Regions from separate parts of the Bradyrhizobium symbiodeficiens genome, predicted to be linked through region 1. Evidence: riboswitches for the same ligand, from Rfam matches in the RefSeq annotation. Region 1 holds a riboswitch; the other holds the start of a gene.

Evidence for each region. Region 1 has a riboswitch for glycine ahead of CIT39_RS22255 (D-amino acid dehydrogenase). Riboswitches for the same ligand answer to the same signal wherever they lie in the genome.
Region 2: linked by a shared signal. The riboswitch ahead of gcvT (glycine cleavage system aminomethyltransferase GcvT) and the one ahead of CIT39_RS22255 (D-amino acid dehydrogenase) in region 1 are both predicted to bind glycine.

The regions. Positions count from the first base shown of each region.
Region 1 covers NZ_CP029427.2:4,714,817-4,731,016, reverse strand. Annotated here, with positions in the region: gene CIT39_RS22260 (ABC transporter permease) at 1-264, opposite strand, end outside; gene CIT39_RS22255 (D-amino acid dehydrogenase) at 430-1,731, opposite strand; glycine riboswitch at 1,800-1,913, opposite strand; glycine riboswitch at 1,917-2,020, opposite strand; gene CIT39_RS22250 (M20/M25/M40 family metallo-hydrolase) at 2,115-3,245, opposite strand; gene CIT39_RS22245 (ABC transporter substrate-binding protein) at 3,515-5,125, shown strand; gene CIT39_RS22240 (multidrug effflux MFS transporter) at 5,405-6,655, opposite strand; gene CIT39_RS22235 (hypothetical protein) at 6,968-8,308, shown strand; gene CIT39_RS22230 (class I SAM-dependent methyltransferase) at 8,272-9,075, opposite strand; gene asnB (asparagine synthase (glutamine-hydrolyzing)) at 9,087-10,997, opposite strand; gene CIT39_RS22220 (glycosyltransferase family 2 protein) at 11,020-11,886, opposite strand; gene CIT39_RS22215 (class I SAM-dependent methyltransferase) at 11,883-12,629, opposite strand; gene CIT39_RS22210 (hypothetical protein) at 13,194-13,754, shown strand; tRNA gene CIT39_RS22205 (tRNA-Leu) at 13,781-13,869, opposite strand; gene CIT39_RS22200 (twin-arginine translocation pathway signal) at 14,046-14,474, shown strand; gene CIT39_RS22195 (FAD-dependent monooxygenase) at 14,500-15,702, opposite strand; gene CIT39_RS22190 (zinc-finger domain-containing protein) at 15,722-15,967, opposite strand.
Region 2 covers NZ_CP029427.2:4,865,419-4,881,618, reverse strand. Annotated here, with positions in the region: gene CIT39_RS23015 (hypothetical protein) at 1-170, shown strand, start outside; gene gcvP (aminomethyl-transferring glycine dehydrogenase) at 273-3,140, opposite strand; gene gcvH (glycine cleavage system protein GcvH) at 3,158-3,526, opposite strand; gene gcvT (glycine cleavage system aminomethyltransferase GcvT) at 3,536-4,684, opposite strand; glycine riboswitch at 4,847-4,937, opposite strand; gene alaS (alanine--tRNA ligase) at 5,161-7,842, shown strand; gene CIT39_RS22990 (cyclic nucleotide-gated ion channel) at 7,849-9,075, shown strand; gene CIT39_RS22985 (DUF3303 domain-containing protein) at 9,079-9,363, opposite strand; gene CIT39_RS22980 (DUF3455 domain-containing protein) at 9,369-9,869, opposite strand; gene CIT39_RS22975 (NADP-dependent isocitrate dehydrogenase) at 9,966-11,180, opposite strand; gene CIT39_RS22970 (TrmJ/YjtD family RNA methyltransferase) at 11,517-12,710, shown strand; gene CIT39_RS22965 (amidohydrolase) at 12,732-14,435, opposite strand; gene CIT39_RS22960 (diguanylate cyclase domain-containing protein) at 14,654-15,874, opposite strand; gene CIT39_RS22955 (hotdog family protein) at 16,197-16,200, opposite strand, start outside.

The sequences.
Region 1 (16,200 bases):
CATGACGGGCAGGTTGGAGATCAGCGAGGTCCCGAGATCGCCGTGCAGCAGCTTGTTCACCCAGGTGATGAACTGCACGATCAGGGGCTCGTTGAGGCCGAGCGACGTGCGGATGCGCTCCAGCCGCTCCGGGGTGGCGTTGTCGCCGGCGAGGATCGCGGCGGGATCACCCGGCGTCAGCCGCAGCAGCAGAAACACGAACAGCGCGACGACGCCCATCACGGGCACCGCGGCCAGAACGCGACGAATGAGATAACCTAGCATACACCTATCTCCGGCTTCGGAACTTGGGTGGCCGCGAGGCCACCGTCGGATCTGTCGTATCTATCATGCGCGCCTGTCATCCGGAAAAGCCGTCCCTTGCGGGGCAAATAGTGTGCCAAGGGCAGGGCGGTAGCAAGGGGCCGCCCTGCGTGCGATCGGGACCACTCAGGATGCACGGCGTAGCTCGTGCTCGCCCCTGAGCGCGGGCACGGTCGACGGTGCGTTGAGCCCGCGCCAGCCGTCGATGGTGGCGGCAATCATCTGCGCGGTTGCGGCCGACAGCGTCCAGCCGAGATGGCCATGGCCGGTGTTGAAGAACACGCCCGGCAGCCGGCCCGCGCGCACCACCGGCATCATGTCCGGCATCATCGGCCGCAATCCGGCCCATGGCACGACGCGCGACGTTTCGACGTCGGGGAAGTTACTGCGCACCCAGTCGACCAGTGGTTGCACGCGGTCGGCGCGGATGTCGCGGTTGAAGTCGTTGAATTCGGCCGTGCCGGCCACGCGGAAGCGGTCGGCGCCGAGCCGGCTGGTGACGATCTTGGCGGCCTCGTCGAGCAGGCTGACGGTCGGGGTCGCGTTGCGGCTTGCAGCCGTATCGAGCTGCACGGTGATCGAGTAGCCCTTCACCGGATAGACGTTGACGCGCTCGTTGAGCAGAGTGGCGAAGTGGCGGCTCGCCACGCCGGCGCAGACCACGACGCCGTCCACCTTCAGCATGCCACGCGCGGATACGGCTGCATCGCTTGCCGCAAGATCAGCCCAGCCGATGACGTAGCCAGCGCCGGCTGGGGCGATCGAATCGATGTTGGCTTCGTGGACGAAGGTCGCGCCACGACGCTTGCAGGCCTCGGCAAGTCCGCGCGTGAATTTGTGGATGTCTCCGGTCGCATCCGAGGGCGTGAAGAAGCCGCCGTAATACTCTTTGCGCAGCGTCGGTTCGATGTTGCGGATCTCCTCCGCCGTCACCGGGCGGCGGTCGAGGCCTCCCTCCTGCAACAGCGCGTTGACGCGCAGGCCGGATTCGAAACCCTTCTTGTCGTGGTAGATGTGGAGAATGCCGCGGCGTTCGAGATCGAACTCGATGCCTTCGCGTGCCGCGATCTCGAACAGAAGCTTGCGGGCTTCGATCGCGAGGCGCGTCGTCTGGATGGTGTTGGCGCGATAGTTGCCGATGTTGGCGACGAACTCGCTCATCCACGAATATTTGTGCCAGTTCGGCCGCGGGTTCATCAGCAATGGCGCATCGCGCCGGAACATCCAGCGCAGGCCTTTCAGGATCGTCGCGGCGCTGTTCCACACTTCGGCATTGCTGGCGGAGAGCTGTCCGCCATTGGCGAACGAGGTCTCCATCGCGGCGTAACGGTGCTTGTCGAGCACCGTCACCTTGTAGCCGCGTTCGAGCAGGGCATAGGCAGTCGTTACGCCGGTGATGCCGGCGCCGATGATCGCGATATGGGTCATGATAGGTTCGGGGCTCCCGTGAGTTAAAGACGGCTAACCGCTGGCCGAAAGGCCGTTGGCGGCGCCCCATCTGTCACGGTTACCTGAGAGCTTGATCCGGCACCGACCCCAAGAAGTCAGCTCCGGACTATCCCCTTCGGTGGACGTCACGACCAGATCCGTCATGCCGTCTCTCTCCAGATCGTCCTGACGATACGGTCCTTTTGCCTGAGAGTTTCCGGGGCGGTTGCTCCGTCGGCGCCGCAAAGAAGGCCAAAACCCGCTTTGCGATCTCTCCCGCGTCGTCGCGTGGACCATCGAGCAGTACGATGCGCCTCATTTTTAGACAAGGCTAAATTTCGCCCTCGGCTGCCACGGTATTGTGCAGTGCAAAGGCGCTTCGATCACGCGAGAGTCGCCAGTAGTCCCGCCATCAGCCGGCCGCGCTCGACCAGGCTCTCGACCTCGATATACTCCTCCAGCGTGTGGCCATTGGCTCCACGCACGCCTAGGCCGTCGAGCGTAGGGATCCCCATTGCGCCGGTGAAGTTGCCGTCGGAGCCGCCAGGGGAGCTCGCATGCGGCAGCTCGGCGCCGAGCGACTTGGCGATGGCGCACGCCTTTTCGTAGAGCGCCATCGTGCTCGCGTCCGGCTCCCACACCGGCCGCGTCACGCCGCGTGTCACCTTGAAGGCGACGTCATTGTTGGTGCCCGACAGTGCCAGCATCCGCTCGACGCCGCGGTCGAGATCTGCCTGCCGCTTGGCCATGGAGAGCGCTTCGCCGGTGGCGGTCGTGGCAACGCAATTGACCCATTGCCCGCCATGCACGACGCCGACCGAGAAGGTGCAGTCCTCCGTTGTCATGGCGTCGATGGCGAGAATCTGCCGCGCCATCTCGCGGATGGCCGAGCGTCCCGCCGACAGCGTCGCGCCGGCGTGGCTCGGCCGGCCGGTCGCCTCGAGATTGAAACGTGCGATGGCGTAACGTCCGGTGGTGACGCCGTTGTCGGCGCGGCCGGGCTCCGGCACCAGCACGTATTTGTTGCGCGCGGCCTCGGCTTCGATGATGTCGCGTGTCGAGGGCGTGCCGACTTCCTCGTCCGGCGTGAACAGCACCGTGATCGGCAGCGGCGTGGTGAAGGATGCGCGCGCCAGTTGCCGGATCGCTTCCAGCGAGAGGTAGTTGCCGCCCTTCATGTCGTAAATGCCGGGGCCATAGCACTTGTTGCCCTCGCGCCGCCATTTCAGCTTCTCGATGGTGCCGACCGGATGGACGGTATCCATGTGTCCGGCGATCAGGATGCCGGGCTCGCCTTGCTTCGGATGGGGAAAGCGCGCGCGGACCACGCCGCCGAAGCCCTGCCGGCCCGCGATGCGCTCGATCGTCGCACCCATGATCGCCATATCCCGCGCCGCGATATCGAGCATGCGATTCACGGCCCCGGCGTCCCAGGTCGGGCTTTCGCATTCGACCCAGGTGCGCAGACCTTCGAGCATGGTCTCGGAATCGAAAGGAAGATTGGCTGGATTCATCTCAATGTCTCTCAAGCTTCGGAAGATGGAACGCGTATTGCATTGCCGCGGTCGGGACGAGTGGAGAGTGTTGTAGAGCCAAACCGATCTTTCTGGGAGCCTGTGCGCTTGCCGTCTGGGCCTGCAGCGAAACCGGATTGACGCGCTCGGCACGGTCTGCAAGTCTCGAAAGATAAAGGCGCTGCATGAGGTTAGTTCGCCCAAAGAACGAACCAAATGCTCAATCAATAGCCCGCCTTTGAACAGTTTCACGTCAGGAGAAACTTTTTATGTTGCACTTCATGCGCCGGGGGTCTCGCGCGTTCGCCTCCAAACTCGCGCTGTCTGTCGTCGCGCTTTCAACGGCGTTCGCCTCGCCGGTGCTTGCGGCCGGCAAGACCATCACCGCGGTGATGCATTCGGATCTGCGCATCATCGATCCGATCTTCACCACCGCCTACATCACGCGTGACCATGGCTACATGGTCTACGACACGCTGATTACGACGGATTCGAATTTCAAGATTCAGCCGCAGATGGCGGACTGGAAGATCTCCGACGACAAGCTCACCTACACCTTCACGCTGCGCGATGGCCTGAAGTGGCATGATGGCGCGCCGGTGACGGCGGAAGACTGCGTCGCCTCGCTCAAGCGCTGGGCCGCGGTCGACGGCATGGGCCAGCAGATGATGCAGTTCACCGCCAGCATCGAGGCAACCGATCCCAAGACCATTACGCTGAAGCTGAAGGAGCCTTACGGCCTGGTGCTCGACTCGATCGGCAAGCCGTCGTCGCGCGTCGCCTTCATGATGCCGAAGCGCCTCGCCGAAACGCCGCCGGACAAGCAGATTCCCGAACAGATCGGCTCGGGCCCCTTCAAGTTCGTGGCATCGGAATTCCAGCCGGGCGTGAAGGCGGTCTACGTCAAGAACACTGACTACGTGCCGCGTAAGGAGCCGGCGAGTTGGACCGCGGGCGGCAAGGTCGTGAAGGTCGACCGCGTCGAATGGGTCACCATGCCGGACGCGCAGACCGCGGTGAACGCGCTGCAATCGGGTGACATCGACTTCCTCGAGAACCCGTCGTTCGACCTCGTTCCGGTTCTCGAAGGCAACCCGGACCTCAACGTCCAGGTGCTGAACAAGTTCGGCTTCCAGACGCTCGGACGCATGAACTTCCTCTATCCGCCGTTCGACAATGTGAAGATCCGCCGTGCAGCGCTTCTGGCGATGAACCAGAAGGACGTGCTCGACGCACTCATCGGCAACCCCAAATACTACAAGATCTGCGGCGCCTTCTTCATCTGCGACACGCCTTTCGCGACCGACGTCGGTTCCGAATCGCTGGTCAAGGGCAACGGCATGGCGGAAGCCAAGAAGCTGCTCGCCGAGTCCGGTTATGATGGGACACCGGTCGTGATCATGGCGCCGGGCGACGTCACGACGCTGAAGGCTCAGCCGATCGTGGCGGCCCAGCTGCTGCGTGAGGCCGGCTTCAAGGTCGACCTGCAGGCGACCGACTGGCAGACGGTGGTGAGCCGCCGCGCGAGCCAGAAGCCCCCGAAGGAGGGCGGCTGGAACATGTTCTTCACCAACTGGGTCAGCGCCGACGTGTCCAACCCGATCTCCAATCTCTCGATTGGCGGCCAGGGCAAGAAGGGCGGCTGGTTCGGCTGGGCGGAGGACGCCAAGATCGAGAAGCTCAAGGACGACTTCGTCCGCGCTGGCTCACTCGATGCTCAGAAGAAGATCGCGACCGAGATACAGAAAGAAGCCTACGACCAGGTGATCTACATCCCGCTCGGCCAGTATCAGGCGCCGAGCGCGTGGCGGAAGTCGCTCACCGGCGTGATCGACGGCCCGGCGACGCCGATTTTCTGGAACATCGACAAGACTGAGTAGGCCGGACGCCTGCGTGTGAATGCGAACGGCGCCGCGGGTCTGACCGCGGCGCCGTTTTTTTGAAGCGATCCCTGGATTTGGTCTAGCAGTGGCTGCCGCGCACCTGCTCAAGCCCCTCACTTGCGAATGGCAGGCTGCTGCCCGGCCGATCTTCGGACCATGGGCGCCGGCGGGCGGGTTGTTCGATCTCCCGCCCGGGCCGATCCTCTCTGGTCTCTTGTTCCATCTCGCCATCCTCTCGATTGCTGCGGTACAACATCAGGAGCTGCGACAAGTTCCTCAGGTGGCGCTGCGATGATGCGGCTTGAACAGCCGTCCCTTCTCCACCACCAGCACGATCGCGAGCGCAGCGATCGTCGACAGGAAGAAGCCGACCGAGAACGGCATCAGTGTGCCGTCGAAGCTCTGTCCGATCGCCATGCCGACCACGATTCCGATCAGCGTCGTGATCGAGCCGTAGAGCGAGGAAGCAGTGCCGGCGATGTGGCCCTGCGGCTCCATGGCGAGCGCAGTGAAATTGGCGACCATCATGCCGAACGAGAACATCATGAGCGCCGACAGTGCCATGAACAGCGCGAGCGGTAGCACGTTCAGGATTTCGGTGACCAGCATGACGCTGGCGATGACGGCATAGAGCGTCAGCGCGCCGTGCGAGATCGCGCGCATGCCGAGCCGCCCGACCAGCCGCGAATTGAGGAAGCCGGCGATGGCAACGCCGGCTGCGACCGCCGCAAAGGCAAGCGGGAAATAATGGCCGAGATGATAGATGCCGGTGAACACCTGCTGCGCCGAGAACACGTAGGCAAACAGCGCCCCCATGACGCTGCCGGCGGCGATCGCATAGCCGATGGTCTGGCGATTGGTCACGGTCTGGCGGAAAGCGGCGAGGACGTCGGCGGGCGCCAGCGACCGGCGTTCCGACTCGGGAAGGGTTTCCGGCAGCCGCCACACGCTCCATGCGAGCGCGAGCAGGCCGTACAGCATCAGCACCACGAAGATGCCGCGCCACGCCGTCACCAGCAGCACCGCCTGTCCGAACGAGGGGGCGATCACGGGCACCGCGATGAACACCATCATGGCAAGCGACATCACGCTCGCCATGCGGCGGCCGGCATAGCAGTCGCGCACGATCGAGGTCGCGATCACGCGTGTCGCCGCGGTGCCGAGGCCCTGCAGCGCGCGCGCCAGCAGCAGCGTCTCGAACGAGGGTGCCGCGACCGCCAGCACGCTCGCCACCGCATAGACAGCCATGCCGCCGAGCAGCACCGGCCGGCGGCCAAAGCGGTCGGACAGCGGACCCATGACGAACTGGCCGGCGCCGAAGCCGATCAGGAAGGTCGACAGCACCAGCTGGAGATGGTTCGCAACGGGAATCTTGAAGGCTGCTCCGATATTGGGCAGTGCCGGCAGCATCATGTCCATCGCAAGCGGGTTCAGCGCCATGATGGACGCGATCACGATGACGAATTCCGGAAACCTCATCGGACGGTGTCCCGAGGACACCCAATCGTCGGCATTGACGTCAGACAAGAAGCTCACCTCTGAAATTGAGCGACTTTATCCATCGCTCATGCTGCGTTGCACAACCCATGTTTCGGGATGGCTGGCAGGCGGAGGAGGGGCGGACAAGAATTGGTGAGGAGACCGACCCCGCGCGAGCCGACCCGCGGATTCGGCTCAGGCCCGGAAACCAGTGATTCACCATCCCTCCCTAAAGATCGGCGGCCGGCGGGGCAGGTCGGCCGCGCGGGATGAAACGGAAACGCCTCCTGTCCACTGTGGCGGCCGATCGACGAGGCGCCGCTGGCGCCGCGAGAAGCAGACCAGACAAGGTATCCGATTGTGTCTGATGTCACCGGTACAGCACGATGGTTGGAGCCCTCGGCCGACACGGCTTCGAGGCGAAACATCTGGCTTGCCTGCCTGATCGCACTGACCGCGCTCTTGGTGCTTGGCAATCTCGCCAACGACGCCGTGCTCGATGTGAGATATGGCTGGGACACCCGCGTCAATTGCGCGGCGGTGGATGCCTATGCCGGCGGGCTCGATCCCTACTTCGTCAAGAACCTGAAGGGCACCAAGCTCTCTTACCCCTATCTGCCGGTGACGCTGGAGGCCTTTCGTCCTTTCTGCGCGGGCGGCATTCTGGTCGCTCATCACAAAGCTATCTTTCCTGTCCTCGCCGTGCTCTGCGGCCTCCTCTTGCCAGGTCTTGGTTTCCGGGAGCATGGCCGAAAGCGCCCGGGCGCTCGCGACGTCGGGCTCAGGGTGCTCTGCACGCTCGGCGCCTTCGTCGGTTTCGAATGGGTGCAGGCGTCGGGCAATTTCGCGATCCTGAGCGGCGTGCTGACCGCGATCGCGCTGAGGCTCCTGCTTTCTCTGCCTGCGTCCGGGTCGACGGAGGACCGCAGCTTTCCGTCGCGCCTCGCCGGCGCCGCGCTGCTCGGCCTCGTGATGTCGTTCAAGTTGGTGTTCCTTCCAGTGCTGGCCGCGCTGTACTTCCTGCCGCTGCCGCGCGGACGCAAGCTGACGCTGATCGCGATGGCTGTGTTCAGCTTCGCCTTGCCGATCCTGATATCGTGGCTGGCCTACCCCGATCTGTTCGCGAGTTGGCAGCTTGCGATGGCCGGAAAGATTCCCGACCAGCACCTCGTCGAACTGTTCGAGAGCAATCCGTCACTGCTGCTGCTGGCGCGGGATCTGATGGGCCATGTGGGCCTGATCGATAGCAAGCCGGCGATCTTCGCAACCTATGCAGTCGCCGCGACCGCGCTGGTGCTCGGACCATTCGCCCTGTCCGTCCTGCGCTTGATCGGGAAGCGGCCGGCGCACGAAGGAGGTTCGCTTCCCGGGCGGCTGGATCGCTGGCTGATGGATCACCCCCGCGTGGCGATGCGCATCACGGTGCTGGCGATGTTTGCGCTCTATCTCAGCTCGCCGCGCCTCAAGGAATATGCCTTCTTCGAGCTCGCGCTCTATGCCGCGATCCTGCTGGTCGATCTTTCGGCCATGGCGCTCGCCGCCGCGCTCACCGTCGGTCTCCTGATGCCCTCGTTGATCTCGATCGTGGGGACCTCCCTGGACGACAGTTTCATCCTGCTCGTCAGCGCACTGATGTTGTTCTGGGTGCTGCTGCTCGACGCCGGTCAAGCGGGCCGGGTGCCGGACACGGTCCAGCTATAGCCGTGGCGGTGGTAGAGCCTCACATCCCCGAATCCGCCATCCGACAGCAGCGCCTCCGCTTCGGCGCGTGTGTAGTATTTCGCGTAGGCGGGATTGAGCTGGTCGTAGATGGTCAAGCGGCGAACGCTGCGCGGAAACTTCGCCAGCACCGAACGCATGTAGGACCGCATCGGTAGCGGCAATATACGGCACAGCCCGATATAGGCCGTCAGGATCCATTCCAGACCATGCGACAGCACCACCAGCAGCCGGTGCGGCAGCAGGACGGTGAGCTTGCGCAGCGGGATCGCTAGCGACAGATAGGTCTCGTTGCCTTCGTGGCCGTAGAGCCAGACGATGCAGCGTCCGCCGGGGCGCAACGCATCGTAGGCCGCACGAACCACCGGCGCCGGTTCGGGGACGTGATGCAGCACACCCATCGAAACCACATAGTCGAGCCTGAGATCGGGCGGCAACCGGTCGCCGGGCACCTGCAGATAGTCGATGCGCTCCGCGCGCGCCACCGTGTTGTCCTTCAGGACCAGCATGGCATCGGAGGGTTCGACCGCGACGACGCGATCCGCTCCGGCATCGAGCAGCATGTTGACGATGCGCCCAGTGCCGCTCCCGATGTCGGCGATCCGCTTGCCCTTGACCTCGTCGAGCGAAAGCAACGGACCGAACAGATCGGCAAGCAGGTCCGCCGAGCCGTAATAGCCGGGGTTCTCGCGGAACGCGGTCCATTGCTCGCCGAAATCGCTGATCGTCTGGTCCTTCAGGTCCGGCATGCGCCCGCTCACTACGCTCGGCGCGCCGAGGGGGTGGCAAGCCCCGTCAACCAGATGCCCAGCGTCAGGATCGGCCACAGCGCGAACGCATTGTCGCTCCTGGCCTCGCGATGCGCATTCCACAGCAGCCGGATCGCCTCCGGTTTCAGGAGGGGCGCAAAAACATCAGCCTCGCGGCCGAGCACCCGGTCGCAGATCGGCCGCAGCCCGCCGCGTCGCATCAGTTGGGCGATCGGCACGTTGAAGCCGCGCTTGCGCGACCATGCGGCCTCACCCGGCATGCCCAGGCGCTCGGCGAGTTTGCGCAACACATATTTCGGCGCGCCCTTGGGCCAGGGATTGAGCAGCGAGACGTCGAGGCTGCCGGCGAGGTCCATGACCCGTCGGTCGAGGATCGGCACGCGCACTTCCAGACCGTGCGCCATGCTCATGGCATCGACTTTGGTGAGGACGCTTTGCAGATGGAAGCGCTGGTCGGCGATCAGCGCCCGATCCAGCACGTTGTCATGCGGCTCCGAATAATATCCGGCGTATTCCGCGAACGGGTCGGCCGATGCAAGATCGGCCATCCCGTTGTCATAGATCTTCTCGGCGAGAAAGCGGGGAACCAGCCGCCGCCATTGCAGATGAGGGCTGTTGCCGGCTTCGCTGAGCCCGAATGCGAAGCGGGCGAGTTGCGCCGCCGCCGGAAGCCGCTTCTCGTTGCCGCGTACCGAGGCATAGGCGAGGCGTCCGGTCAGGCCGGCAAGGCTGCGCGGAACGAATTGGCGCGCGCGCTCAGCCATCATGGTCGCGGCATAGGTTTCATATCCGGCGAAGAATTCGTCGCCGCCGTCGCCGGACAGGACCACGGTGGAATGCCGGCGGACTGCACCCGCCAGATGATAAAAGCCGAGCGCGCCCGTGTCGGCGCATTGGCCGTCGAAATGATAGACCACCGCCCGCAGCGCAGCCTCGGCATCCTCGCCCGCTTCCCCGTCGATGACGTTGAGCGACAGGCCGGCGGCGGTCGCGATCTGCTGCGCCACCGCGGTTTCATCATGGCTTTTCTCGGTGAAGCCGGCCGTGAACAGCGGCGGCTTCAGGCCGAGCCGGCCGAGCGTGAGGCTGATCAGCGAACTGTCGATGCCGCCGCTCTGCAGCACGGCGAGCGGCACGTCGCTCACCATCTGGCTCTTCACCACCGTCTCGATCGTCGATTGCAGCCGGACAACGGCTTCGTCGAGGTCGCGGATCACGGGCGCGCGCACCGGCCGCCAGAACCGCCGCTCGGTCCGCTCGCGCTCGGTAAATCCGATCATCGTGCCGGGCGGGAGCTGCTTGATGTCCTGGTACAGGCTCTGTTGCGTTCCCGGATGGCCCGCTGCGAGATAGGTGTGCAGGGCCACCGGATCGATCCGCGCGGCGACGTCACCGCTCGCCGTAAGTCCCTTGATCTCGCTTGCGAACAGGACGCGGCTGCTGCTTTCGGAATAATACAGCGGCTTGATCCCGATGCCGTCGCGCGCCAGGATCAGGCGGCGCTCCTGCCGGTCCCACAGGCCGATCGCGAAAAAGCCCTCCAGGCGTTCGAACATCGCCTCGCCCCAGGCGAGATAAGCGTAAGGGATGATCTCGGTGTCGCAGGTGCCGCGAAAGCGGACGCCGAAGGATCGCTCGAGCTCGCTGCGCAACTCGTGATCGTTGTAGATCTCTCCGTTGTAGGTGACGACGATGCGCTCGGATGCATCGAGCATCGGCTGGTGCCCGGCCTCGGAGAGATCGCGGATGGCGAGCCGGCGGTGGGCGAGGCCGACGGGGCCGTCCAGCCAGTTGCCCTCGCCGTCCGGCCCGCGGTGGACCAGTGCAGCCGACATCGCCGCAACCGCGCGGCCGTCGGCCGGCCGACCGTCACGATGAAAGATGCCCGCTATGCCGCACATCGCGTTCGCTCGCCGCGGGAGGTCATGGTCGCTGATTCATGATCTGCTTCAGCAGCACCGCGAGCAGTCCCATGGCGACGACGAGGATGCTGAGCAGGATCGCGCCGACGCCGAGCACGAAGGCGCTGACGAGCTGCAGGATGATGCCGCCGATCAGCGAGACCAGTGCGAGCGCCATGCACATCATCGCCAGCAGCACGAAGATCTTGAGCGGATTGTAGTAGGTGCAGGCCTCGAGGACGTATTGCAGGGTCCGAATGGAGTCGCGGAACAGGTTCACCTTGGAGCGGCCGATCCGCTCCTTGTAGTCGATGTCGATATAGTCGACGAACTTCGCGTTCATCATGTAGGCGAGCGTCAGCGATGTCGTAAAGCTGAAGAGGTCGCTGACATGGTCGAAATAGGAGATCGCGACCTGCCTGCCGAACACCCGCAAGCCGGAATTGATGTCGGGGATCTCGCGGTTGGCGGTGAATTCGACGATCGCCTTGAGGATTGCACGCAACGGCGACTTCAGCATCGACTCGCGATAGTTAGGCCCGGTCCGGGCGCCCACGACCATGTCGAAGCCCTGGTTGAAGCGCGCGACGAGCGCCGGGATCGCTTCCATCGGGTAAGAGCCATCCGCATCGCTGATGACGATGGCGTCGTAGGATGCGGCGCGAATTCCATCCTTGAGCGAGCGGCCGTAGCCGATGTTGTGGGGATGCCTGAGCACCTTTGCACCGGCCTGTTCGGCAAGCTCGCCGGTGCCGTCGGCCGAACCATCGTCGACGATGATGATCTCGTAGGGGGTGAGCTGAGCGCCGTCGAGAGCCGCCTTGGCTCGACCGATGGTTTCGACGATGCCGTTGCGCTCGTTGAGCGCAGGAATGACGACTGAGATCATAAGCGGCGTGCAATACAGGTGACGGATTGCCCGAAGAAGCTTCGCGAGAGCGGATCGAGCGCCCGCGACAGCGGCACGGCATATTTGTCGAACAGGGCGATCTGCCCGTTGACGGCGGCATCGTTCAGCGACTGATGTCGCTTCAGGCGATTGGCAAGCCACCCAAGCCCGCCGATCGGATTGAAGTAGTTCAGCCGGATCAGCTCGACCGGTTGATCGGCGAGCAGCCTGGCGAGACGTGCCGTGGTGTAGCGGCGGCAATGTCCCGCCAGGCGATCGAGATCGTTGTAGAGCAGCATCAAAGCCGGAACGCTGATCAGGAGATGGGCTCCGGGCTTGAGCACCTGCACCAGATTGGCAATTGCGGTGGCGTCATCCTCGATGTGCTCGAGCACGTTGATGGTGAAGACCGCATCGACGCCTTGGGGAAACAGGGAACTCAGCTGATCGCGGACCAGAATGTCGCAGACGGCGAACTTGCGATCGGGCATCGCCTTCGCGGCGCGTTCGACGCTTTCGCGGTCGTGGTCCACGCCACAATACTCGCCAAGCTCTCCGAGCACTCTGCTGTAGAGTCCATGCCCGAACCCGACCTCGACGATCGCGCCCTTCAGGTAGGGGCGGAACTGGTCGATCACCCAGTTCATGTAGTTCTGCGCGTCGGCGATCGCGCTCGAATACGTGTCGGCCCCGACTTTCAGGCTTTCCGTCGTGGACTGGGCGGGAAAGGAAGTTTGAGCCATGGAGCCTGCGCCTCGTTCTCGCCCGGGTTAGCAGCGAGCGCCCCATTTCTCAAGGACATGTGAGGCGTCATCGCCTTGAAGTTGACGGCTCGTGCGGCCGACGGGCGAGGTCGCGCCGGGCAAAGGCGCCTCCACCGAGGCGTGACCGGTGGTGCGTGAGGTCGTATAACACGCTGAGGTTGACGGCACGTAGGTGGCGCCGTACTATTGACGATTATTGCCGGAAGTTGCGATTACACGTTGCGCTGATTGCTGAACATTTTTTTGAAGGCCGCCGGTCATGGCGGCTGCCGGAGGATTGCATGGCCGGTAAGCAGAAGGCGAAAACATCATCGAAAAAATCCGACACGGTCGGCAGGCGGAGCCCGCCACCAGGATTCCGCAGTTCAACAAGGCGGGCTGGTTCGGGCGTCGGCTTTTGCGACACCATGCATCGAAGTCTCGGAGGAGCGCATCCGGGAATGGGCGAAAAAAGGTTTTGAAGTAGGCCCGGCGTGAGCTGACGTCGTCGGCGGCGCAGAACGTTTCGATCGTGACAGCGGTGAGTTCCGGGAGGGGCTTTCGATGCAGCGGATTGTTTTGGGGCGCGTGAAGCCGACGCTTTCACTTCCGGAGGCGCTCGACAAGATCAAGGCCGGAACGAGAGCCGTGGTCATCGGCGACGGTCATGGATCGAGGGTCGTCACTGCCGGTGACATCTTCGAAGCCATGAATGAGGCGCTTGATGTGGGCAAGGACCCAAAGAGCGTTGAAATCGGCGAGGTGAAGCCGACCCTCCCGAGAGTTGCGTTGGGAGCACCTCCAGTCACGGCAACCGACAGGTTTGGACCACCGGGATCGCGGCCGTCGTTGACTTTCCCGGAAGAGGATCGATTTCGCTCGCTCCTGGTGGCCAGGGACGGTGGCAAGGAGCCGCGCTACCTCGTCGAGGAGATCGGCCCCGAGGGGGCGGTGATCGTGACCTCGTCCGAAGCATTCGCCGGCCACCTCGCCAAGAGCCTGACCATCTGCAAATGCGCGGGCGAGCCCGTCCATAGTTTCGAACCGGATCAAGTCAGAGTGCCCGGGGTCTGCAACAAGCCCCATGGGAAGCAGGTCACTTGCAGCCAGGCGAGCATCGTGTGATCGGCGCCGAACGACACCAGATCTCGTGGTGCGGGCAGCCGGGGTCGAACCGGCACAGCGCTTGCGCGCCGAGGGATTTTAAGTCCCTTGCGTCTACCAATTCCGCCATGCCCGCTTGATCCAACGAGATCAAACACTTAAGTCCATCTCCGGCCGTCTGGAATTGGCGCGTTTCGCGGGCCCGGAGGGACGGCTCTTCCTTAAGCGAGCCGGGCGCACAAGGCAAAGCCTCAATCCGGACATCTGTTGTTGCTTTAGGCATTCTCAATCCACGGGGACTATTCATCCGGCATGGCTGCTTCGTTCTTCACATTGCCGCGCGGCTTCGGCGCGCTCCTTGCGCTGCTTGCGGCCGGCGCCGCGCTGTCCGGCTGCGCCAGCATGACCGAGACGGTCGCGCCGGCCTTTGCCGATCCCGCCAAATACGAACTGTACGACTGCAAGCAGCTGGAGGCTGAGCGCAAGGCGCTCGCCAAACGCACCGACGAGTTGCGTGGGCTGATGGAGAAGGCCGAGACCGGGGCCGGTGGCGCCGTGGTGTCCGAGCTCGCCTATCGCAACGACTATGTCGCCGTGCGCGGGTCGTCGCAAATGGCCGAGGAGGCCTGGCGCCGCAACAGGTGCCGGGAATCGCCGCCCGAGGCGACGCCGCCTGCCACGCAATTATCGCCTGCGGCGTTCGCCAAGCCCGCTTCGAAATCCGGCAAAGCGTCGCGCTGAGGCGCGGCGCCCGCGGCGCTTCGCATCAGGGTCGCCAGCCGTAAATCCAGTCCTGCCGCGCCAGCATGCGGTCCGGGCCGAGCGCGCGGATCGCAAGATCGCGCGCGGCCGCAAGCGGACCGCTGAGGTGATAGATGCGGCCCTGCTGCCGCGCGGTCCGCTGCACCCGCCGCACCCGCGCCTGGCGGGCACGGCCATATTGCGTCAGCGCAGCACTGATGCCCGCCGTGCTCTCGGCGGCTTCAAAGCTGAGGTGCCGGGCGAGCACGGCGGCATCCTCGATCGCCATGCCGGCGCCCTGGGCTGCAAAAGGCAGCATCGCGTGCACGGAATCGCCGAGCAGCGCCACCGGACCCTTGCTCCAGGGGCAGCCTTCGGGCACGCCGAACAGCGCCCATTTCCGCCAGCTGTCGACCGTGGCGAGCATCATGCGCGCCGAGGCCGGCCAGCGCGGCGCGGCGAAGGCATCCATCACCTCCAGCGGATCGCCGGGCGTGCTCCAGCCCGGCCTGTTCCAGGTACCGGGCAGCACCGCGACCACATTGATCTGGCGTCCGCCCGCGATCGGATAGGCGACGAGATGGGCGTTCGGGCCCATCCACAGCTGTACCCGGCGCGCGGTGTAGTCCTTCGGCAGTTGGGTGGCGTCGAGCGTGCCCCGCCAGGCGATCAGTCCGGAGAAGCGCGGCTGCACCTCGGGAAACAGATGCTGGCGGACCGTCGACCAGATCCCGTCGGCGCCGATCAGCGCGCTGGCGAGATCGCTGCGGCGGATCGTGCCGCTGCGATGGACCACCGTGAGCCCCTTGGCATGAGGCGCGACGTCTTCGAAGGTCGCGCCCAGCTTCAGGTCGATGTCGGGATGATCGGCAACGGCGCCGGCCAGCGCCGATTGCAGGTCGGCGCGGTGCACCACCCAATAGGGCGCGCCGGCTCGCGCCGAAGCTGCTTCACCGAGCGGCATGCGCAGCAGCTCGCCACCGGCCCGCGCGCTCATGATCGAGACCGCCTCCGGGACGACGGCGCGCAGCTTGAGACGCTCGGTGAGGCCGAGCGCGACCAGCACGCGGCTGGCATTGGGGGAGAGTTGCAGGCCCGCGCCGACTTCCTCGAGCCGCTCGGCCTTCTCCAGCACGACGATGCGAAAGCCGCGGGCTGCGAGCGCGAGCGCGGCCGTCAGTCCACCGATGCCGGCACCGGCGATGACAATCGTTCGGGAGAGCGCCACCCCTGACCGATGGACGCGGTCAGGCCACCTTGTCCTTCAGGACGCATTCCGGCGGACGGGCTTCGCCCGGCTTCAGGTCGGCCGCGAAGCGGTACAGCGTCGAGCAGTAGGGGCAGATGATCTCGTTGTCGTTGCCGAGGTCGAGGAAGACGTGGGGATGGTCGAACGGAGGGTTGGCGCCCACGCACATGAACTCTTGCGAGCCGATCTCGATGACGGGGACACCGGCATCGTTGTGGAAGTGCGGGACGACATGGTCGGACATCTAACTCATCCTGGAGTGGCAATGGCGGCAGACACAATCACGAACTGACGCGGCATCTTTAAGGCGCCGCGGACCATACTGGCGGGTGCAGGTGATTGCTAGTCCGGCGGAACCGAAAGCTCCGCAATTGCCCCATGCTCATTTGCTCATGCAAATTCGACACAATCTTGAGGCCTGAGAGAAGCCCTTCTTTCGTCGGGGACGTTGTGTCGCAATTTTGGCATACTATGTCT
Region 2 (16,200 bases), 150 kb from region 1:
CCGAATCCTTGCCGCTGGGACGCGAAAGAGCGCACTGGCAGGCGCAGGCGCTAGCTGATCTCCAGGGCAAGATCGATAAATCCCAAGCCTGGGCACTCACGGTCGCGAGTACCCATTGCCAGAGCCTTGTGACCCGGTCGGGATGCCTGATGCGTTGGCCTGACGGCTAGATTGTAGGATGGGTAGAGCGCAGCGAAATCCGCCGCTTTTCTGTCGCCGGAAGGGAACGCAGTGATGGGTTTCGCTGCGCTCTACCCATCCTACGTCGCGTCCTACTCCGCGGCTTCCGCGTAATCGCTCACCGGCGGGCAGGAGCACACCAAATTGCGGTCGCCGTAGACGTTGTCGACGCGGCCGACCGGGCTCCAGTATTTGTCGGTGCGCGAGCTGCCGGCGGGGAAGCAGCCTTCGGCGCGGGTGTAGGCCCGCTTCCAATCATCGTCCGCGATGTCGTGCACCGTATGCGGGGCGTGGCGCAGCGGTGACGCTTCGATCTTGAAGCGGCCGGCCTCGACCTCGGCGATCTCCTTGCGGATCGCGACCATGGCGTCGCAGAAGCGATCAAGCTCGGCCTTCGATTCCGATTCGGTCGGTTCGATCATCAGCGTGCCCGGCACCGGGAAGCTCATGGTCGGCGCGTGGAAGCCGTAGTCGATCAGGCGCTTGGCGATGTCGTCGACGGTGACGCCGGACGTGGGCTTCAGCGGCCGGGGATCGACGATGCACTCATGGGCGACGCGGCCCTTCTCGTTCTTGTAGAGCACCGGGAAGTGCGGATCGAGGCGTGCTGCGATGTAGTTGGCGTTGAGGATCGCGATCTCCGTGGCGCGCTTCAGGCCTTCGCCGCCCATCATCAGGATATAGATGTAGGAGATGGTCAGGATCGATGCCGAGCCGAACGGGGCGGCCGAGACCGGGCCGACCGGTGCGTCAGCCTTTGTCGCGGGATGACCGGGCAGGAACGGCGCCAGATGTGCCTTGACGCCGATCGGGCCCATGCCGGGGCCGCCGCCGCCATGCGGGATGCAGAAGGTCTTGTGCAGATTGAGATGGCTGACATCGGCGCCGTAATCGCCGGGCCTGCTCAGGCCGACTTGCGCATTGAGGTTGGCGCCGTCCAGATACACCTGGCCGCCATGGCCGTGCACGATGTCGCAGATCTCGCGGATGTGCTCCTCGAACACGCCGTGGGTCGAGGGATAGGTGATCATGACCGCGGCGAGGTCGTTGGAATGCTTCTCGGCCTTGGCGCGGAGATCATTGACGTCGACGTCGCCGTTCTTCTCGCAGGCGACCACCACCACGTCCATGCCGACCATCGCGGCCGAGGCCGGGTTGGTGCCGTGGGCGGAGGAGGGGATCAGGCAGATCTTGCGGTGCGTCTCGCCGCGCGCGGCATGGTAGCCGCGGATGGCCAAAAGCCCGGCATATTCGCCCTGCGCGCCCGAATTCGGCTGCAGCGAGATCGCGTCATAGCCGGTGATGTCGCACAGCCATTTTTCCAGCCGCGCGAACAGCGCGTGATAGCCGGCCGCCTGCTCGCGCGGGACGAACGGATGCAGCGTCGCAAACTCCGGCCAGGTCAGCGGCATCATCTCGGTGGTCGCGTTCAGCTTCATGGTGCACGAGCCGAGCGGAATCATCGCGCGGTCGAGCGCGAGGTCGCGGTCGCTGAGCTTGCGCATGTAGCGCAGCATCTCGGTCTCCGAGCGATGCGCGTGGAACACGGGATGGCTCAGGAACGCGGTGGTGCGCTTCAAATCGTCCGGCAGCGCCTCGCGCGTCTCCGCGTCGACCTCGGCGTAAGCAAGCGTGCCGCCGAAGGCACGCCAGACTGCTTCGACCGTCGCTGACGTCGTGGTCTCGTCGAGCGCGATGCGCAGATTCGTCACGCCCACACCGAGATTGATCTTCTCAGCTGCTGCGCGGGCGACGATCTCGGCGCGCTTGGCGCCTGCATCGACGCTGATTGTGTCGAAGAAGTTCTCGCTATCAAGCGCAAAGCCGAGCTTGCGCAGGCCGCTCGCCAGCACGGCGGCGCGGCGATGCACATTGCGCGCGATCTGCGTCAGGCCTTCGGGGCCGTGATAGACAGCGTACATCGAGGCGATCACGGCGAGCAGCACCTGCGCGGTGCAGATGTTCGACGTCGCCTTCTCGCGGCGGATGTGCTGCTCGCGGGTCTGCAGCGCGAGCCGGTAGGCAGGCGCACCGCGCGAGTCCACAGACAGGCCAACGATGCGGCCGGGCAGCGAGCGCTTCAGCGCATCGCGCACCGCCATATAGGCCGCGTGCGGTCCGCCATAACCCATCGGCACGCCAAAACGCTGCGCCGAGCCGATCGCAATGTCGGCGCCGAGCTCGCCGGGCGAGGCGAGCAGCGTCAGGGCCAGCAGGTCGGCCGCGACGATCGCGAGCGCGCCCTTGGCCTTAAGTGTCGCGATCGCGGGCCGGAGGTCGCGCACCGCGCCGGAAGAACCGGGATATTGCAGCAGCGCGCCGAGCACGTCGGCCTTGTCGAGATCGGTGAGGGGATCGCCGACGATCAGGGTCCAGCCGAGCGGCTCGGCGCGGGTGCGCATCACGGCCAGCGTCTGCGGATGCACGTCCTTGTCGACGAAGAAGGCTTGCGCCTTGACCTGCGAGTGCCGCTCGGCGAGCGCCATCGCTTCCGCTGCGGCGGTGGCCTCGTCGAGCAGCGAGGCGTTGGCGACGTCGAGCCCGGTGAGGTCGCAGATCATGGTCTGGAAGTTGAGCAGTGCCTCCAGCCGGCCCTGGCTGATCTCGGGCTGATAGGGCGTGTAGGCCGTGTACCAGGCCGGGTTCTCCAGGATGTTGCGCTGGATCACCGCGGGCAGGATCGTGCCGGAATAGCCTTGGCCGATCAGCGAGGTGAAGACCTGATTCTGCGCAGCGAGTTCGGCCATATGCGCGATCGCCTCGGTCTCGCTCAAGGGCTTGCCGAGATCGAGCGGGGTGGCCTGCCGGATCGAGGCCGGCAGCGTCTCCGCCATCAGGGTGTCGACGCTTTTCGCGCCGACGGTTTCGAGCATGGCGGTGACGTCGCGCGCCGACGGGCCGATATGGCGGCGAACGAAACTGGCGGCGGTGTCGCCGTTGGTCTTGCGGTGCGCGGTCATCGCTTGCTCCATCGTCCTTAAGCCGTATGCGTCTTGTACGCGGCTTCATCCATGAGGCCGCCGAGCTCGCTCCTGTCGGCCATCTTGATCTTGAAGAACCAGGCCTTGCCTTGCGCGTCCGAGTTCACCAGCGCCGGCTCGGCCACGAGCTCGGCATTGGTTTCGAGCACTTCGCCGGTTACAGGCGCGTAGACGTCGGAGGCGGCCTTGACCGATTCGACGACGGCGGCGGCTTCCGCCTTCTTCAGGGTGCGGCCGACCTTGGGCAATTCGACGAACACGACGTCGCCGAGCTGCGACTGCGCGTAGTCGGTGATCCCGACGGTGGCGACGTCACCGTCGATAGCGAGCCATTCATGGTCGGAGGTGTACAGCGTGGTGGTCATTGTCGATCCTCAGCGTTTGTAGGTGTTCTTGACGAAAGGCATGGCCGCGACCTGCACGGCCAAGCGCTGGCCGCGCACTTCGGCGAACAGGTTTGTGCCGAGCGCGCTTTGGCTCGTGGGCACATAACCCATCGCGACCGGCGCATTCAGGCTCGGGCCGAAACCGCCCGAGGTGACTTGTCCGATCGGCTCGCCGCCCGCGCCGTCGGCGAACAGCAGCGCGCCCTCGCGGACCGGCGCGCGTCCCTGGGCGAGCAGGCCGACACGGCGGCGGGCCGCGCCGTGATCGAAATGAGCGAGGATTTTTTCGGCACCGGGAAAGCCGCCGGCGCGCGCGCCGCCGCTGCGGCGGGACTTCTGCACCGACCATTCCAGCGCGGCCTCGACCGGCGTGGTCGCGGTGTCGATGTCGTGGCCGTAGAGGCAGAGCCCAGCCTCCAGCCGCAGGCTGTCACGGGCGCCCAGGCCGATCGGCAGCACGTCCGGATTGTCCAGCAGCGTTTTGGCGAGACGCTCGGCATCGGCCGCCGGAACCGAGATTTCAAAACCGTCCTCGCCGGTATAGCCGGAGCGCGAGACGAAGCAGTCGATGCCGGCAACCTTGCGCGGGCCGGAATCCATGAACTTCATGGCGGGCGCCTCTGCACACAATTTCGCCAGCGCGGCCTCGGCCTTCGGCCCCTGTAGCGCGATCAGCGCGCGATCTGCGAGCGGCTCGATGACGCAGTCGCTGGAGAGATTCGCGCGCAGATGGGCCTCGTCCGCTTCCTTGCAAGCGGCGTTGACGACCAGAAAGAGGTGATCGCCGAAATTGGCGACCATGAGATCGTCGAGAATTCCGCCGTCTTCATTGGTGAACTGGGCGTAGCGCTGCCGCCCCGGCGCGATCGCGACGATATCCTGCGGCACCAGCCGTTCCAGCGCGCGGGCGGCGTCCTCGACCCTGCCGGATTTCGGCCGGAGCGCGATCTGGCCCATATGGGAGACGTCGAACAGGCCGGCGGAGGCCCGGGTATGGAGGTGCTCCTTCAGCACGCCCGCGGGGTACTGCACGGGCATGTCATAGCCCGCGAACGGCACCATCTTGCCGCCCAGGGAGACATGAAGCCCATGAAGGGGCGTACGTTTCAAGGAATCTTGGTCGTCGCGCGCTAGCATCACAGGGGCCCTCGGCGGTTCCCCCGGGAGGATTCCCTGAGGACACCAGTCGAAGCCCCATCTGTCGCTGTGCCTGAGAGTATTATCCCGTCGGCGGGAGCCATCCGGGCAAACCTTCCTTAAAAGGTATTTGCCCGTCGGCGCCTCTTTCCAGATGCTGTCAAAGCCACGCGGTCCTTTTGCCTGAGAGTTTCCGGGGCGGTTGCTCCTTCGGCGCCGGCTGCCTAAAGCCGGTCTCTCCCGACGTGGCCGTACGATACAGATGGGTAAAGACCACAGCGGGGCCAAGCCTGTCAACGCGTCCGCGCGTCCTATCCAACGGGATTGAGCGCCTGCGGCAACCCTCTGATCTCCTTGCACAGTTTCTGGACAGCGCAGCTGGCCTTGTCTAAAAGCGCTTTGGCCCGCAGATATCAGCCTCAACGTTACGGTTTGGATGGCGAGAAGCGGGTCCAGGCACACCCGATTGGATGAACATGAGCGGCGTCAACGAGATCAGGTCGACCTTTCTGAACTTCTTTGCCGAGAACGGCCACGAGATCGTGTCGTCCTCGCCATTGGTGCCGCGCAACGACCCGACATTGATGTTCACCAATGCCGGCATGGTGCAGTTCAAGAACGTCTTCACCGGCGTCGAGAAGCGGCCCTATCAGCGCGCCACCACGTCGCAGAAATGCGTTCGCGCCGGCGGCAAGCACAACGACCTCGACAATGTCGGCTACACCGCGCGCCATCTCACCTTCTTCGAGATGCTCGGCAACTTCTCGTTCGGCGACTATTTCAAGGAGCGCGCGATCGAGCTGGCCTGGAAGCTGATCACCAAGGAATACGGGCTGAAGAAGGACAAGCTGCTCGTCACCGTCTATCACACCGACGACGAGGCGGCCGGCCTCTGGAAGAAGATCGCCGGCTTCTCCGAGGATCGCATCATCCGCATCCCGACCTCGGACAATTTCTGGGCGATGGGCGACACCGGTCCGTGCGGCCCGTGCTCGGAGATCTTCATCGACCGCGGCGATCACATCTGGGGCGGCCCGCCAGGCTCAACGGAAGAGGACGGCGACCGCTTTCTCGAATTCTGGAATCTCGTGTTCATGCAATACGAGCAGGTGACGAAGGAGGAGCGCGTGGATCTGCCGCGTCCCTCGATCGACACCGGCATGGGGCTGGAGCGCATGGCCAGCATCATGCAGGGCGTCGACAGCGTGTTCGAGACCGATCTGTTCCGTCATTTGATCGACGCGACATCGTCGGCGCTAGGCCACGGGCCGAACGAGCAGACCGTCGCCTCGTTCCGCGTCATCGCCGACCATCTGCGTTCCTCGGCCTTCCTGGTCGCGGACGGCGTGCTGCCCTCGAACGAGGGCCGCGGTTACGTGCTGCGCCGGATCATGCGCCGAGCGATGCGCCATGCGCAGCTGCTGGGTGCGAAGGAGCCGCTGATGCATCGCCTGGTCTGGGCGCTGGTGCGCGAGATGGGCCAGGCCTATCCCGATTTGATGCGCGCGGAAAACTTGATCGAGGAAACGCTGCGGCTGGAAGAGACCCGCTTCCGCAAGACGCTGACCCGCGGCCTTGCCATCCTCGACGAGAAGAGCGCGTCCTTGAAGAAGGGCGACATGTTCGACGGCGACGTCGCCTTCACGCTTTACGACACCTATGGTTTTCCGTTGGACCTGACGCAGGACGCGCTGAAGTCGCGCGGCATCAGCGTCGACCAGGCCTCGTTCACCGACGCGATGGAGCGCCAGAAGGCCAAGGCGCGCGAGTCCTGGAAGGGCTCGGGCGAAGCCGCCTCTGAAGCGATCTGGTTTCCGCTGCGCGAAAAGCTGGGCGCGACCGAATTCCTGGGCTACGAGACCGAGAGCGCCGAAGGCGTGGTGACCGCGCTGGTGAAGGACGGCAAGGAAGCCACGAGCCTCAAGGCCGGCGAGACCGGCGCGATCGTGCTGAACCAGACGCCGTTCTACGCGGAATCGGGCGGCCAGGTCGGAGACACAGGCGTGCTCACGGGCGAGGGCGGCATCAAGTTCCGCGTCACCGACACGCAGAAGAAGCTCGGCGATTTCTTCGTTCACGTTGGCAAGGTCGAGAGCGGCGAGCTGAAGCTCGGCACAGCGCTCCAGCTCGAGGTCGATCATTCCAGGCGCTTCTCGATCCGCGCGCATCACTCGGCAACGCATCTCATCCACGAGGCGCTGCGCCAGGTGCTCGGCGACCACATCGCCCAGCGCGGCTCGATGGTCGCGCCGGACCGCCTGCGTTTCGACTTCGTGCATCCGAAGCCGATCACGGCGGCGGAGCTGGCCCGCGTCGAGGACATCGCCAACGACGTGGTGCTTGAGAATGACGAGGTCACGACGCGCGTGATGGGCGTTGACGAGGCCCGCGAAGCCGGGGCGCGCGCGCTGTTCGGCGAGAAATATGGCGACGAGGTTCGCGTCGTCTCGATGGGCAGGACCGCGCGCGAGCGCGGCACCAACGCGCTCGGCTGGTCGGTCGAGCTCTGCGGCGGCACGCATGTCAAGCGCACCGGCGATATCGGCCTGATCACGCTCACCGGCGAGAGCGCGGTTGCTTCGGGCGTGCGCCGCATCGAGGCGCTGACCGGCAATTACGCGCGCAGGCACGCCAACGAGACCATGGCGCTGGCCAAGACCGCGGCGAACGAGCTGCGCACCTCGATCGACGACGTCCCCGCGCGCATCACCGCGCTGATGGACGAGCGCAAGAAGCTCGAACGCGAGCTCTCCGACGCCCGCAAGAAGCTGGCGATGGGCGGCGGTGCGTCCGCCGGCAGCAATGGTGCAGCCGCGGCCGTGCGTGAGGTCGGCGACGTCAAGCTGATGGCGCGCGCGGTCGAGGGCATCGAGATGAAGGATCTCAAGAGCCTCGCCGACGACGGCAAGAAGCAGATCGGCTCCGGCGTCGTCGCGATCGTCGGCGTCACCGAGGACGGCAAGGCCGGCGTGGTGGTCGGCGTCACCGCCGACCTCACCGCGCGCTTCAACGCCGTGAACCTGGTCAAGATCGCTTCCGAAGCGCTCGGCGGCAAGGGCGGCGGCGGCCGGCCCGACATGGCGCAGGCCGGCGGCCCCGATGGAGCCAAGGCAACCGAGGCGCTGGCGGCGATCGAAAAAGCGATGGCAGGCGCGTAAATCGCCATGCGCCCCGTTCCGCGAGGACGTGGCTTGCGCGATCCCAATGTGAGGGATCGCCTCTATGAATTGCTGGAGCACGATCCGCTGGCCTATTCGGCCGGGTCGCGCTTCATCCAGATCATCATCGGCGTCATCGTGCTCAATGTGGCCGCGATGGTCCTCGCCTCGGTGCCGGAGCTGGACGCGCAGTTCGGCACGCTGTTCGCAGCCATCACCACCCTGTCCGTGATCGTGTTCGCGCTGGAATATCTGGCGCGGCTGTGGACCGTGGCGGGCCACACCCAGCGCAAAGGCTCCGCGCTGTCCGACCGGCTCTGCTACGTCTTTTCGACGCTCGGCATCATCGACCTCATGGCGTTCCTGCCCGCGTCCATCGTGCTCGCCACCGGCCGGCACACGACGCTGGCGGCCCTCGGCGTGTTGCCGTTCTTCAAGCTGATCCGGTACTCGCCGGCGATGCGCTCGCTGCTCGCCGCTGTCCATGCCGAGCGGCGGGCGCTGATCGGCTGCATCGTCATTTTGATCGGCGCGGTCTTGACCTTCGCCTCGCTGCTCTACGCCATCGAGCGCGACGTGCAGCCGGACAAGCTCGGCACCATCCCGCAGGCGATGTGGTGGGCGATCGTGACGCTCGGCACCGTCGGCTATGGCGACGTGGTCCCGGTGACGGCGCTCGGCAAGCTGGTCTCCACTTTCGCCATCATCAGCGGCTTTGCCATGATCGCGCTGCCGGTCGCGATCATCTCCACCGCCTTTGCCGAGGAGGTGAAGCGGCGCGACTTCGTCGTCACCTGGGGCATGCTGGCGCGGGTGCCGCTGTTCTCGCATCTGTCGGCCGCCGAGATCGCCGACATCATGCGCCTCTTGCGCGCGCGCACCATCGAGCAGGGAGAGATATTGGTCCGCCGCGGCGATGCGGCCTCGTCGATGTATTTCATCACCGCCGGCGAGGTCGAGATCGCGCTGCCGAGCCAGCACGTGCGGCTCACCGACGGCACCTTCTTCGGCGAGATCGCGCTGCTGCACAAAACAAAACGCAGCGGCACGGTGACGGCGACGCGCAAGACGCGCCTGCTGGTGCTCGACGCCCAGGATTTTCACGCGCTGATCGAACGCATGCCGACGCTGGCCGACCACGTCCACACCACTGCCAAGGCGCGGCTCGCCGATACCGGCGACCTCGCGCTGGCGGAGCTGGCTCAGGCCAAGCAGGAAGAGGGCCCGGGGTAGCCGTCACGTTCCGTCGAGGAAGGGCGCGACAACCTCGCGCGTCTCCTTGCTGGGCACGACGGGCACGATCTCGAACGTCATGCCGTTGCCCTGGCAGTTCAACACCCATTCCTGCAGCAGGCGAGCGTCGTCGCATTCCATCAGTTGGAAGCAGCGGTCGAAATTCGGCTCGATCCAGCTGCCGAGATATTTCAGGCCTTCCGGAAACTTGACGCCCTCGTCGCGCACGCGCCGGTAGACCGGAATTGGGTCGCGGTCCCTGAAGCGTTCGATCACCATGAAGAGCATCGGTCTCAGCCTTTCTTCAGGAAAACATACTCGGCCGAGTAGGGCGCGCTTCTGAACTCGCCGGCCTTGTCGCAAGAACCGTCGAGCTTGCCGCCATGGGTGTTGATGCGCTGGACCGTGGTAACAGGCGTGAGGGTGCCGCTGCCGCGGCGGGCGGTGACCTCCAGCTTCAGCCAGGGGATATCGGCGGCCGTCGTACCCGGTGCGTTGCCGATCACCTTGCCGACCACGGCGCTGCTGTCGGCGAGCTCCCAGTTCGGGCCGGCATAATGCCGGCCGATCGTGTTGCCCTCGGACAGCAGCGTCGCGATCGGCTCGCGGAAGGCCCAGGCGAGCTTGCCGTCGCTACCGGCCTTGCATTCGTAGACCTGCGCGCCTTCGGCGTGGACGCTGAGCACGACGCTCTCGCCCGGTGCGGCGATGGCGTCGGGAAGCGGCTCTGCAGCCCCGGCCGGCCCGATCAGGGCCGCGAGCAGCATTGTGGGGCCGGCAAGCTTGATGAACATGGTGGCATCTCCGGGCAAGGTCCCAAAAAGAAACGGGCCGCGCTGTTGCGCGGCCCGTGATGATGTCTGGCCCAGTCGGGCGAAATTGCGGTCGGCTCAGCCCGCCAGCTCCTTGGTCAGGTTCTCGGCGACCTTGTCGAGGAAGCCGGTGGTCGAGAGCCAGCGCTGGTCGGCGCCGACCAAGAGCGCGAGATCCTTGGTCATGTAGCCGGCCTCGACGGTGTCGACGCAGACCTTCTCCAGCGTGTTGGCGAACTTGGCGAGCTCGGCATTGTTGTCGAGCTTGGCGCGGTGCGACAGGCCACGGGTCCAGGCGAAGATCGAGGCGATCGAGTTGGTCGAGGTCTCCTTGCCCTTCTGGTGCTCGCGATAATGTCGGGTCACCGTGCCGTGGGCGGCTTCGGCCTCGACGGTCTTGCCGTCGGGGGTGAGCAGCACCGAGGTCATCAGGCCGAGCGAGCCGTAGCCCTGCGCGACCGTGTCGGACTGCACGTCGCCGTCGTAGTTCTTGCAGGCCCAGACGTAGCCGCCCGACCATTTCAGCGCCGAGGCCACCATGTCGTCGATCAGGCGGTGCTCGTAGGTCAGGCCCTTGGCCTCGAATTCCTTCTTGAACTCGCGGTCGTAGATGTCCTGGAAGATGTCCTTGAAGCGGCCGTCATAGACCTTCAGAATCGTGTTCTTGGTCGAGAGGTAGACCGGGTAGTTGCGCAGCAGGCCGTAGTTCAGCGAGGCGCGGGCGAAGTCGATGATGGAGTCGTCGAGATTGTACATCTCCATGGCGACGCCGGCGCCGGGGGCCTTGAACACTTCCTTCTCGATCACGGTGCCGTCCTCGCCGACGAACTTCATCGACAGCGTGCCCTTGCCCGGGAACTTGAAGTCGGTGGCGCGGTACTGGTCGCCATAGGCGTGGCGGCCGATGATGATCGGCTTGGTCCAGCCGGGAACCAGGCGCGGCACGTTCTTGCAGATGATCGGCTCGCGGAAGATCACGCCGCCCAGGATGTTACGGATGGTGCCGTTCGGCGACTTCCACATCTGCTTGAGGTTGAACTCCTTCACCCGGGCCTCATCCGGGGTGATGGTGGCGCATTTGACGCCGACGCCGACCTTCTTGATCGCCTCGGCGGCGTCGATGGTGACCTGATCGTTGGTGTGGTCGCGGTACTCCATTCCCAGGTCGAAATACATCAGCTCGACATCCAGGAACGGGGTGATCAGCTTGTCCTTGATGTACTGCCAGATAATCCGGGTCATCTCGTCGCCATCGAGTTCGACGACGGGATTGGATACCTTGATTTTTGCCATGATCGGGGAAGCCTCTTGGGAACGGCGCTTTCAGCGCGCCACGGGAATATCCGCCGCCTCATAGCACCCAGACGCGGCGGGCGAAAGCCAAGGGATTATGCACTTTTAGCCGATCCAGCCCCCACAGACGGGGGGCGGGGAGGGCCCCGCAGGCCGGAGCGGGCCCGAGGCTTCGGCAGAGATTCAAAAGTCGATTCCAACCCGTTATTTCCCTTGAGAATTTCGTCAGGACAGGCAAACGACAGGCGGACGGGCAGCCGGTCCGGCGACCGGCTTGAATCAATTCCTGAGGCGGCCTTGCCAAGGCCCTGAGAGACAGCGTGAAAGCGAAACGAGATGTCGGGGACTGACAAGAGCAAGGCGGGTTTGTCCCTCGACGGTCCCATCGTGATCCTGGTCGAGCCGCAGCTGGGCGAAAACATCGGCATGGCCGCGCGCGCCATGGGCAATTTTGCGCTTGGCGCCTTGCGCATCGTCAACCCCAGGGACGGCTGGCCCAACATCGCCGCTCAGCGCGCCGCGGCCGGCGCCGATCACATCCTGGAAAAGGTCCAGTTGTTTGGGACGGTCGAAGACGCCGTCGCCGACCTCGACCTGCTGTTCGCCACCACCGCGCGCCCCCACGACCAGGCCAAGCCCGTGGTCGGGCCGGAAGCGGCGGCCGGCGAGATCGCGGGTCACGTCGCGGCCGGTGGCAAGGCCGGCATCCTGTTCGGCCGCGAGCGCTGGGGACTGACCAACGAGGAGGTCGGCCTCTCCAACCGCATCATCACCTTCCCGGTCAATCCGGGTTTCGCCTCGCTCAACCTCGCCCAGGCCGTGCTGCTGGTCGGCTATGAATGGTTCAAGCGGGCGACCTCAGGCGAGCTGCCGCACGCCATGCCGGAGCGGTCCGAGCGCGCCTCGCAGCACCAGATGCAGGCCTTCTTCGACAACCTCATCCGCGAACTCGACAAGGTGGAATTCCTGCGCCCGGCCGAGAAGCGCGACACCATGCTGGTCAACCTGCGCAACATCTTCACCAGGATGGAGCCGACCAAGCAGGACATGCACACCCTGCACGGGGTGATCATGGCGATCGCGGAGGGACGCAAGGGCCCGGCCAAGGGCGGTGTGCTCGACGGCGAGCAGGCCACGCGCCTGCGCGCGCTGCTCGCCGAGCATGGCAGTGGAACGCCCGACAGCGGCTCGACCGTCCGTGGTCTGGCCCGCTTGCTCCGCCGCAACCCGACCGACGCCGAGCGCCTGCTCTGGCAGGCCCTGACCCGCGACCGCCGCTTCGCCGGCGGGTTCAAGCGCCAGACCCCGGTGGGGCGCCATATCCCGGACTTCGTCTCCTTCCCGCACCGGATCGCGATCGAGCTGGTCAACCCGGGCGAGGGCGAGGCAATCGCGGCAGATCGTGCGGGCCGGCGGACGTGGCTGGAGGCGCGGGATTATCGCGTGCTGGAGATCCGGGCGGCGGATGTCGAGCGCGATCTGGAGGCGGAGCTGGTGCGGCTGCAGGGGATGATCGAGCAGGGCGCATGACCCTGGCCAATCAGCGCCGGGTCAGCGCTGAAAGACAACCTTTCCGCCGACCAGGGTCAGGTCCGCCTTGATGTCCTTGATCTGCTCCTCCGGCACGGCGGTGTAGTCGGCGGAGAGCACCACGATGTCCGCAAGCTTTCCGGGCTCAATGGTCCCTTTGCGCGCTTCATCGAAGGTGTAGCGCGAGGCCGCGCTGCTGTAGAGTCGCAGGGCCTGCTCGCGGGTGATGGCTTCCGTCGCGCCGTAGACCTTTCCGGCGGGGTCCTTCCTGGTCACCATGATGTACATGTTGAGGAAGGGGTTGATCGGGTTGACGGGAAAATCCGTCCCGGCGCCGAGGCTGTCGAGCCCCATTTTTTCGATCAGCGTCCTGGTCGGCACGGCGCGGTCCGCGATCGCTTTCCCGAGAAAACGTTCGACGGTCGCTGCCTTGTCCCACATGAAAACGTTCTGGAAATCGATGCGGACGCCCAGCCTTTGCGCACGTTCCATCTGCTCTGGCCGGATCAGGCTGGCGTGAATGAGGACGAAGCGACGGTCGCGGATCGATTTTTCCTTATCCACTGCCTCGAACGCATCGAGCACCTGGTCGATACCGAGGTCGCCCACGACATGAACACCGACCCGCCAGTCATATCGGTTGCAGATGGAGATGAGTTGCTTCAACCGCTCGGGTGTCTGTTGCGTGGTGCCATGGTAATTGTCATGTGAATCCGGATACACCTCGCGCATGAGCGCTGTCTTCAACGTCATGCCGCCGTCGTAGAAGATCTTGATGCCGGCGAATTTGAGCCAATCGTCGCCAAAACCCGAAGAGGCTCCGTTGCCCGACATGATCGCTTCCCATGCCGTCAGATCGGCCGGGGGCTCAGGTCGGAACATCACGCCGGTGCGCAAGGTGGCTTTGCCGGATGCGACAAGCTTCTGCAGCGTCCGAATATCGCGCGGCTCTGTCGCGCCTTCGATCGCACTGGTGATGCCGAAGCTGTTCAGCACGCCTTCGGCGATGGTGAATTGCCGCATCTCGTCGTCTTCGGTCCAGGGCGGCACCGCCTTCTCGACCCGATCGATCGCTGTTTCCACGAGCAGGCCGGTCAACTCGCCGGCCGCATCGCGCTCGAACTTTCCACCACTCGGATCCTCGGTGGTCTTGTCGACCCCGACCCGCTGCAGTGCCATGGTGTTCGCCATCGAAAAGTGCCCGACGGTTCGAAGATAGACCGGGTTGTTCGGCGCAACGCTATCGATCTCCTGCCGCGTCAGATAGCGCTTCTCGGCCAGTTGCGACGGCGGATGCCACCCGCCACCTATGATCCACTCGCCCGGCTTCGTCTTGGCAGCGAATGACTTGATGGCCTCGAGCGCTTCAGCGACGGTCTTGGCGCGGCCCATGATGACGACGTAGTCGCCCAGACCAGCGGCCTTGAAGTGAGCATGCGTATCGATCAACCCGGGAATGACGGTCTTGCCGGACACGTCGAGCACGCGGGTCCGGTCGCCGGCAAGTGACCTGATCGAAGCGCTGGTCCCCGTTGCGATGATCTTGCCATCTGCGACGGCCACGGCCTCCGTGACCGTCGATCGGTCATCCAGCGTCAGAACCTTTCCGTTGAGGATCACCAGGTCGGGCGTGTTGAACTCCCGTTGCTGGGCGTCGGCGGATGAGACGCCAGAGATCCAAATGACCGTGGCAACGATTGCAAATGCCGCAAACTCGCGAACCATCGCGTCCCCCTGGCGCTTTTGTTGACCAACATTTGCGAGCGTATCGATGATCAACCGCGGGTTCAACGCCGCTCGACGGCTTGAGGCTCCACATAGTGGGCAAAGCGGGGTGTGCTCGCGGCAAGGTCGCCTCGAGACGCGATCATCACCGCCCGGCTTCTTACGACGCTCTGCACGCCAGCTCGGGGCGAGCAGACACATCGAGGATCGATCGCGGCTCAGGCGGCGACGCTGGTCGCGTTCGCAGGCCGCCTGCCACTGTGCTGAAGCCGGCGCAGCGCCGTCAGGCCGATATCGAGCCCGGCGAGGCAGCAGCGTGACTTGCCGTCGGATTTTGCTTCGTAAAGGGCCCTATCCGCGACCACGAGCAATTCGTCGACCTGGGAGCCGTGATCGGGCGCCAATGCGATGCCGACGCTCGCACCGATGGTGACAGGGGTCTCGCCATCGATCTGATAGGGGGCTGCGATCTCGTCGACGATGCGTTGTCCCATCGCCAGCGCCTGATCGGCCGTGACGCCATCGACCAGCGCGACGAATTCGTCACCGCCCATTCGCGCGATCGCCGCGCCTTCGGGCACCGCCTTGCGCAGCCGCTCGGCGACTACCTTGAGCACCTGATCGCCGGCTGCATGTCCGAACGTGTCGTTGATCGGCTTGAACGCGTCGAGGTCGGAGAAGAACAGGGCAAAGGAGCGGTTCTTGCGAATGGATTGCGCGAGCTTCGCCTCGAGGCCGTCGACAAATCCGGCGCGATTCAGCAGCCCCGTGAGCGCGTCATGGTGCGCGCGGCGGCTGTTCTCGCGCTCGGCCTGCATGGTGGTGATCAGCATCCTGTTGAGCCTGAAGGCCGCGCCGGTCATGGCCGCGAGATACATCGGGATCTGGTAGATCATGATGTAGAGCACCGGCTCGCCAAGAAGGGCGATGTAAAGGACGAGGGGGCCGAGACTGATCAGGATCATGAGCCCGGCAAATCGCGGCGCACCGAAATTGCGGAAGCAGATGCCGCCGATCATCGCCGCCGTGGACATGCAAGCAAGCATCGCCACGAGCCAGTCGCCGCTCGCGATGCTCGCCATTGCGCCGAGGCCGAGGCTCAGGCTCCAGGCCATCGAGAACAGGAGATGAAGATCGGTCGGGGTCGGCCGGTGCAGCCGGATCGCGCGATGTGCTGCGAGCAGGATCGCGAGGCGCGCCAGGCAAATCAGGAGTTCAAGCACGAACCAGGCGATGAGCGGCGCCGTCTGCTGTCGATAGGCGATGATGGCCGCGATCGCGACCGAATTGATGGCGCCGCCGGCAAAGATCGGGACCGCACCGAAGAGTTGGGCGATGAGGGCTGCACGGATGTCGGCCGGCACGTCGGGGCCGACGTCCGTCAACCACTGCATCACGCGCCAGCGTGGCAAGCTGTATCGTCCAGCGTCGGACCGCATCCCAAAGCATCCCCTTGTCCTGCGGATGATAAGGCGCGGGTGGTCCTAAAGCCGTGTTTACAGGGTTCCCTGATCGCAAGCCGTGCTTGATGGAAGGTAAATTAAGGCAGTTTGCCTGACCGCCGGACCGAATGCCCGGCGGTCGAAGGTGGTGAAGCGTACCACCTCTTGATCTCGTGTTCACGACACGAGGTCTACCGAGGGCCGTTCGCGCTCCGATCGATCATCTTGCGGCGGGTCTCTCCAAGACGTGGCTGTAGTGCGGTCTTGCGGTAGGGCAAAGGCGCGTAAGGCCGCGCCCACCTGCGGGATCGAGCTTGTATCAC